2 regions of the Gallibacterium faecale genome follow, and region 2 is predicted to be linked to the other one. Evidence: riboswitches for the same ligand, from Rfam matches in the RefSeq annotation. Region 2 holds a riboswitch; the other holds the start of a gene.

Region 1 (4,401 bases), on a different contig from region 2:
TATGGTTTCATCGCAGCTTTGAATGGAGCAAGATCCGGTTTAGTCACGGTCATACCTTTTTGTTCAAAGTAAGAGATAAGATTTTTCTCACCATCTTCAAAGAGTTTGGTATGGTAATCAGCAGCTTTTATTGCAGCATCTTTAACCACTTTTTGTAGATCTGGTGGAAGTTCTTCAAGGGTTGCATTACTTACTAAATATAATTGGTCATTAAGAATATGGTTGGTTAATGCCAAGTATTTTTGTACTTCTTCAAATTTTTGTGCTTGGATAGCTGATAATGGATTTTCTTGACCATCTACTGAGTTAGTTTGTAATGCAAGATATACTTCAGAGAATGCCATCGGTGTTGGAGATGCGCCTGAATATTTCGCATAAGCAAGGTTAGTTGCTGCATTTGGCACACGAAGTTTTAACCCTTTCATATCTTTAATGCTATTAATTGCACGGTTTGAAGTAGTTTGACGAGTACCATTATAAGCATCTGCTAAGATTGTAATACCGAGATCTTTATTTACTTTTTGAATTAAAGATTGACCAAATTTAGTATCAAATAACGCTTCTTTTGCGACTTTGAAATTTGGAATCATATAAGGTAATGCAAACACTTCTGCTGATGGATAGAATAATTGGAAACGAGCCGATTCACCGAATGTGAAGTCTAATGCACCATCACCAAGTTGTTTGATCATTGAACGGTCATCACCAAGTTGTGCACTTGGGTAAAGTGAAATTTCAATTTTACCGTTAGAGTTTGCTTTTACTTCTTTTGCGAAGAACTCTGCTGCTTTATATTCATTTGAAGTAGGACCTGCTACTAAACCCATTTTCAAATCATACTCTGCAGAAAATGCAGCTGCAGAAATACCCATACAAAGTGTAGCAAGTAGTAATTTTTTAAATTTCATTGCGTTTCTCCTATAAAGAGTTAGATTGTTGGGAAAAGTAGCAAGTCATACACATGACGGTATAAAACAAGTACTTTTTACTGATGATTACTATACATCATTTTTTTTAAGATAAATGAAGTTTTATTTCATTATTGAGAGATCAATCACAAAATTTATCAAGTGCGGTTAATTTTTAGACATTTTTGGAGAGAAAAATGCCCTTGTGAAGACAAGGGCAGAAGATAAAATAGAGGACAATTTATTAACTTATTCAAAGAGTTCTTGATGAAGTTTACGCACAACTTCATCGGCGTGTTCGCTTTTCACTAATAAGCAAATATTGTTGGTGCTCGCACCATAGCTAATCATACGTACGTTGTATTCTTCGATTGTGCCAAATAAACGTTTTGCTACACCTGCAGCAATGTGTAAATTGTTACCAATAAGAGCTACTAAAGCAAGTCCTGTATCGACTTTCACAGAAGCGGTTTCACTTAATTCAGCCAATAACTCATTAGAGAGTAATTCTGCACCAGAAGAAGCAGAACCTGTCTTATCTAAAGTGAGTGCTACGCTCACTTCTGAAGTGGTAATGGTATCAACAGAAATTTTATATTTAGCCAAGATATTAAAGACATTCGCTAGGAATCCTTGAGCGTGTAACATACTTAAGCTAGAAAGGGTAAGTAATGTTTGATCACGGCGTAAAGCAATTGCACGGAATAGTGGACGAGGTTGTGGATCACGAGTAACCCAAGTTCCACCTTGTTCTGGTGCTTTACTTGAACCAACATAGACTGGAATATTGCTACGTACCGCAGGGAGTAAGGTTGCTGGGTGTAATACTTTTGCTCCAAAAGTTGCCATTTCTGCAGCTTCAGCAAAACTCATAGTATCAATTTTTTGAGCAGCTGGTGCAATACGAGGGTCGGTAGTATAAATACCAGTGACATCAGTCCAGATGAGTACATCATTTGCATTTAACACTTCAGCAATTAATGCAGCAGAGTAATCGCTACCTCCGCGACCTAATGTCGTTGTTTTTCCATTTGGTGCACGGCCAATAAAACCTTGGGTAATGACAAGATCACCACGGTCGATTAATGGTTTTAATACGCGATCACAATTTTGTTGAGTTAATTCATCATTTGGTGCGGCTTTACCATAATGATCGTTAGTTGCAACAAGTGTTCTCACATCTACCCAAGTCGCACTTGCGCCTAATTCACGTAACACTTCAACAAAAATTAATGTTGACATCATTTCCCCGAGACTAATGATTTCATCAATCAATGCAGGTGAAGTGGCTAATGAAGCGGCGTCAGATAAAGATTCAATATTATCTAATAAGCGATCTATCTCTTCACGTAATACGCTTGCATTTTTTAATTCGTCTAAAATGTTGTATTGAATTTTTCTTACTTGATCAAGTAGTGATTCCCTTTCTGCTTTTTCGCAACCATTTGCAAGGGCAACTAATAAATTAGTTACGCCAGCAGAAGCAGATAAGATAACAACACGCGTATTTGGATCTGCCATTACGATTTTTGCACAAGATTGCATTGCAGCGTAATTAGCTACGCTAGTTCCTCCAAATTTTGCAACAGATAAATGAGCCATAAAAATTTCCTTAATAATGATATTGTGAATAAAAAAGTGTTGCAGAAGATGTAGGAAAACTGGAAGAGATACGACATTGCGATGATGTTCAGAAGCTCTCCATCGTTTACCGATGACAGCCTTAGGGATTCAGCCCTAATAGCCGATAAACAATTCTCTGGAAAATTGTTTATCTCGGCGAAACTCCCCTGATTATTTCTCATTGGCTCCAGACCTAAAAATAACGACCTGAGTTCCGCGCCTCTCCTGCCGTAGCATTGTGCTACAAAACGTGTATAGAAATACCCGTTAATTATTAGAATGTCAAATGAAATTTTAAAAATTCAATTTTTCTAATAAAACAAATTCCGTTTTTGGGAAATGTTGTTGTAAATAACGTTGTAGATACTGTTGTGTATCTTGTTCAATCAACGCATCTTTTTCTGGAAAACGGTTATAAATAACACTATGTACAGTAATATTTCTGCTTTGACAAGCCATTAAACTTAGTAGGGTGTGATTGATACTGCCCAATTTACCTGAGGTGACCAGAATTAATGGGTATTGATATTTGGCTATAAAATCAAGTGTTGTTTCTTGTTGGCGATAAGGAACGGCTAATCCGCCAGCGCCTTCAAGTAATACATAATTGTAGCGAGTCGCTAATAATTGTGTTTTTTCAGTAATATAATCAGGATCAATTTGCTGATTCTCCATTGCTGCAGCGAGATGTGGTGAGCAAGGGTAGCGAAAGAGGTAAGGGCAAGTGATACCAGAGAGGTCTTCTTCCGTTAATGCAATTTGCTGAATTTTGCGGTGCATTAAAATATCATCGGAGTATTTTTCACAACCTGTTTGAATCATTTTTTGTGTGATGACAGAAAATCCTTGCTCCATCAGTTTTTTAGCATAAACGCCAGTCGCAATGGTTTTTCCTACTTCGGTATCAATACCGCTAACGAAAAGAATTTGTCCCATATTTGTACTCCTTAAACAGGGAAAAGCAAAAATAGGGCTAACTATACTCGGATTTTATTGAGAAGCAACTTAAAAAGGGAAAGGGATTAAAAACAATAAAGCCACAGCAAAGGCTATGGCTTAAACTTCAAGAGAAAAATGTGATTACTTAGAATTTATAACCTAAACCAACAAAGAAGACAGTCGGGTCTAATGTTACACGGGCTTCTTGAGGTTTTCCATTAAGATTAAAGGTTGCTTTGGTTTTGATTTTTGCCCACCAAACAGAAGTATTAAAGAATAATTTATCAGTAATTTTGATATCAATACCAGCATTTACCGCAGGACCCCAAGAATCTTTTAATTTAAGATTACTTAAACCAGCTAGTTTTTCTTTTTCTCCAAAGAATGTTGTGTAGTTAAGACCTGCACCGACATAAGGGCGTGCTGGTGAATCTGCATTTAAGAAATAGTATTGAACATAAAGACTTGGTGGAAGATGTTTAGTTTTTGCAATAGTGTCTCCGCCTAGTTTTATTTCATGGCTAAATGGTGTTGCTGCTAATAATTCTACCCCTATATTATTAGTAATCATATAGGTACCAGTTAAACCTAATTGTGCATTACTATTAACATCAAAATCATAAGGAAGAGCATTTCCTTTATAATTATGAGTATCAGTATTTGGTACCACTAAAATTGGACCACCACGAACAAAAATGTCGCCAGCTTGGTGAGCCATTGCTGCTGATGATGCAGCGAGTAGCGCAGTAGAAGTTGCAATTGCTAGTGCTAATTTTTTCATAGAACCCTCCTTGAATATATAGGTTTTTTTGTTCTGTCATATGACTGATTCAAGATACCTCTTTTGAGAGAGGTGTTTTTTGATAAAAATCAATAAAAGAGGGATTAATGGGAACTTTTTGTGATACATCAAAATGAGTTAGTGTGAAGT
Region 2 (4,401 bases):
TTTGGAAATGTTTATAAAAAGGAATACAACCTGTATGGAATGCTTCACCATTACGGATTGGGCTACCTAATGCACGAATAGCGCCTGCATTCACCCCAATACCAGCACGTTGTGAAACATATTTAACAATCGCAGCAGAAGTAGCATTAATTGAATCTAAGCTGTCATCACATTCAATTAAGACACAAGAACTGAATTGACGTGTTGGAGTACGAACCCCAGCCATAATTGGTGTTGGTAATGAAATTTTAAATGTTGATGTTGCATCATAGAAACGTTTGATATAACTCAAACGAGTTTCTTTTGGATACTGCGCAAATAAACAAGCTGCAACTAAAATATAGAGAAATTGTGCAGATTCATAAATTTCACCTGTAACACGATTTTGAACTAGGTATTTACCTTCTAATTGTTTTACTGCAGCATAAGAAAAAGTCATATCACGCCAGTGGTCAAGATAGGTATCCATTTCATCCCACTCTTCACGTGAATAATCTACTAATAATGAAGCATCATATTTCCCCATGCGTACAAGTCTTTTCACTTGTTCATATAAACGTGGTGGCTCAAAATGACCAAACGCTTTTTTACGTAAATGGAAAATGGCTAAACGTGCTGCGAGGTATTGGTAATCAGGGGTATCTTTACTAATTAAATCTGCAGCAGATTTAATTATTGTTTCATGAATATCAGATGTTTTGATTCCTTCGTAGAATTGAATATGAGAGCGTAATTCTACTTGTGAAACTGAAACATTATCTAAGCCTTCTGCAGCCCAGGTAATCACACGGTGGATTTTGTCTAAATCGATTGGCTCTAAACGACCATCTCGCTTAGTAACTCGAAGTGATGTATTCATTAAAAAGCCCCTAACACAATATATAGTATTTTAGAAAAATTTTTGCACCAATATAATGTGTTTGGGCAAAAACTCAAGCAGAAAAATTTTTAGAAATGAGAGATGTATAATTGACAAAAACTAACTTATTAATCTGTAAAAGATTTCTAAATGAGAAAAAAATGACAAGGCTAACTGATAGCTTAAAAAGTCTGCATTAAGGGAAAATCCTAATATAGCAATTAGGAATATGTATATAAATCAATCTATTATATTTTTTGTACAGTAAGGTGATGCTTTAATCAGACCTTATTTTAAATAAAGTAAAAATAATATATTTTTAATTAAATAGATAAGAGAAAAATTATTCCTCAACCGAAAAAGAAAAAACCTATTCAGAATTTACTGAATAGGTTTTTATAACAGTAGATTAAATTTCAAAACTTTCTAAAGTGGCACCTTTATCAAGTTGAATTTGAATTGCTTTTGGTGTTCTACCTTGACCAGTCCAAGTTTTTTGTGAGCCATCTAAATCTGTATATTTATATTTTGCTGGACGAGGAGCACGTTTTTTATGTTGAGACGGATTGAAACGATGTAAATTCATTACTTCAAGTAACTCTTCAGGAGAGATACCTTCAGATTTGAGTAATTCTTTATATTTTTCAATTTTTTCTTGATGAGCCGCTAAGACAAGTTGTTGTGCTTCTTCTTCTTCTTTTCTTTCTTGAACAACAAGTTCAAATTTTTTGAAGATAGTTTCTAATTGTTCTAAAGGAATTTCTTTTGCTAAAAGACGTAAAGAACGAATATTATTTAACGTTTTTAATAATTCTTCCATTAATAATCTCCCCATAAATGTTGCTACAGATTATATACTTAATAAAAATACAAAAAGATTTTAACGAAAATAATTTAAAAGTAAATATGAATATTAATATTTAATTAAAATATTAATTTAAAATACTTGCTTTTTTTATCACTTGTTGTATCTTTTAGCCACCTGAAGTAGAGGTGCGATTATTATAAGTATCTTCTTTGAGTTGACTACGTTGATAAGAAGGGAAAGGAATAACCGCCGAAATCGATCAAGCGTCATCTTGATTGGTTGGGATCGTTGCCGAAAGGGACGATACTGTCATAGTCATTATTTGTTTAACTATGGAGCGCTACGAGTTAGGGTGGTTAATCCTATTATCCTTCCTTTTTGTGAAACCTTTCTTCGCTAAATAACTCGCTAGACTCTTCTCTTAATTTAATTAGGTTAGCGTATGGAACTTGTTGATTATTCTTCATCAATTGTATCGGTTATTCCGCCGTTATTAGCTTTAACATTAGCAATGATAACACGTAAGGTATTGTTATCATTAAGTATTGGGATCATTGTTGGTGCAGTCATGCTAACAGCGGGAAATCCATTGAATGCTGTGATTTATATTAAAAATAGTGTCCTATCTTTAGTATATGGTGAAGAAGGTATTAATCGTAATAATGTCAGTATTATTATTTTCTTATTAATGCTTGGTGCATTAACTTCATTATTAAGTGCGTCTGGAAGTAATCAAGCTTTTGCTGTTTGGGCACAAAGACATATTAAAGGAAGACGTGGGGCAAAATTATTAACAGCTTGTTTAGTATTTTTCACTTTTATTGACGATTATTTCCATAGCCTTGCCGTAGGTGCTATTGCTCGTCCTGTTACAGATAAATTTAAAGTTTCCCGTGCTAAATTAGCCTATATTCTTGATTCTACCGCCGCGCCGATGTGTGTATTGATGCCAATTTCTAGTTGGGGGGCTTATATTATGACACTGGTTGCTGGATTATTAGCAACCCACGCAATTGCAGATTATTCACCAATGGGGGCTTTCGTTGCAATGAGCTCAATGAATTATTATGCGTTATTTGCATTATTTACAGTGTTCTTTGTGGCTTATTTTTCATTTGATATTGGCTCAATGGCGAAACATGAACGTAAAGCAATAGAAGCAGTAGACAAAGAAGTGAATACGGTTGATGATAATAATCAAGGTAGTGTAAGCGGATTGATTATTCCAATTATTGTATTAATTATTAGTACAGTCGCGATGATGATGTACACCGGTTATGAAGCTTTAGCGGAAAATGGTCAAGGATTTTCAGTATTAGGAGCATTTGAAAATACAACGGTTGGTATTTCATTAGTATTTGGTAGTTTAACTTCTTTTGCTGTTGCATCACTCTTTATTATTAATCGAATTAGTCCAGAAAACTATATCAAAGCAATTTTACTTGGTTTTAAATCAATGTCTGGTGCGATTACTATTTTATTCTTTGCTTGGACGATTAATACCATTGTTGGGGATGTGAATACGGGTAAATATTTAGCGAGCTTAGTCAGCGGTAATATGATGACTCAATTATTACCGGCATTGTTATTTGTACTTGCTATTGTAATGGCGTTCTCAACCGGTACCAGTTGGGGAACATTTGGTATTATGTTACCAATTGCAGCAGCGATGGCAGCTAATGCAGAGCCTTCATTAATGCTACCATGTTTATCAGCAGTGATGGCTGGGGCTGTTTGTGGTGACCACTGTTCTCCTGTATCAGATACCACTATTCTTTCTTCAACAGGCGCACAATGTAATCATATCGATCATGTAACCACACAATTACCTTATGCGATAGTGGTTGCAGTTGCTTCTTTTGTTGGATTTATTTGTTTAGGATTTACTAGTTCAGCAACGCTAGGATTTGTGACTACTGCAGTGGTTTTAGCTGTATTATTGTTTATTTTTAGATCACGCCAGTCCAATTTAGGATAAATCTAATAAAAAATTATATTTTATAAAATACGGCTTGTTGCTGTATTTTTTTTATCTTTACGACAAGAATTTTTATTTAATATTGAAAAATTATTATTTGTTAGAATTAAATTCTAAATTTGATGTGTATCACATAAAAAATAGCTATGGACAAGCTATCTAAGTTGCAGTAAAAATAGTAACCAAGATTATTAATAATAATAACTTGGAGAACAAAGATGAAAAAATTATCTGGCGCCGAAATGGTGGTGCAGTCATTACGAGATCAAGGTGTGGAGTATTTATTTGGCTATCCGGGCGGTTCGGTGCTTGATATTTATGATGCAATTCATACGCTTGGCGGTATAGAACATATTTTAGTTCGTCATGAACAAGGTGCTGTGCATATGGCAGATGGTTATGCACGTTCAACAGGAAAAGTTGGGTGTGTCTTAATTACTTCTGGTCCAGGTGCAACCAATACCATTACTGGGATTGCAACCGCTTATATGGATTCTGTACCATTAGTGGTGTTATCAGGGCAAGTAATGGGAAATTTAATTGGTAGCGATGCGTTCCAAGAGTGCGATATGGTGGGGATCTCTCGTCCTGTTGTAAAGCATAGCTTCTTAATTAAAAAAGCAGAAGATATTCCAATGGTAATGAAAAAAGCATTTTATATTGCTTCAACTGGTCGTCCTGGCCCAGTAGTAATTGATTTACCAAAAGATATTTTGAATCCAAGCATTAAATATAATTATAGTTATCCAGATGAAG

Evidence for each region. A riboswitch is a leader RNA that binds a small molecule or an ion and turns the genes downstream of it on or off. The one in region 2 is predicted to bind lysine.
Region 1: another riboswitch for lysine. It lies ahead of lysC (lysine-sensitive aspartokinase 3); the one in region 2 lies ahead of PF272_RS00610 (Na+/H+ antiporter NhaC family protein).

Annotation. Positions count from the first base shown of each region.
Region 1 covers NZ_JAQIBB010000087.1:6,541-10,941, forward strand. Annotated here, with positions in the region: gene PF272_RS09765 (sialic acid TRAP transporter substrate-binding protein SiaP) at 1-908, opposite strand, end outside; gene lysC (lysine-sensitive aspartokinase 3) at 1,158-2,510, opposite strand; lysine riboswitch at 2,595-2,764, opposite strand; gene bioD (dethiobiotin synthase) at 2,826-3,467, opposite strand; gene PF272_RS09780 (OmpW family outer membrane protein) at 3,616-4,251, opposite strand.
Region 2 covers NZ_JAQIBB010000001.1:136,620-141,020, reverse strand. Annotated here, with positions in the region: gene nrdA (class 1a ribonucleoside-diphosphate reductase subunit alpha) at 1-859, opposite strand, end outside; gene PF272_RS00615 (H-NS family histone-like protein) at 1,269-1,679, opposite strand; lysine riboswitch at 1,840-2,018, shown strand; gene PF272_RS00610 (Na+/H+ antiporter NhaC family protein) at 2,110-3,645, shown strand; gene PF272_RS00605 (acetolactate synthase 3 large subunit) at 3,864-4,401, shown strand, end outside.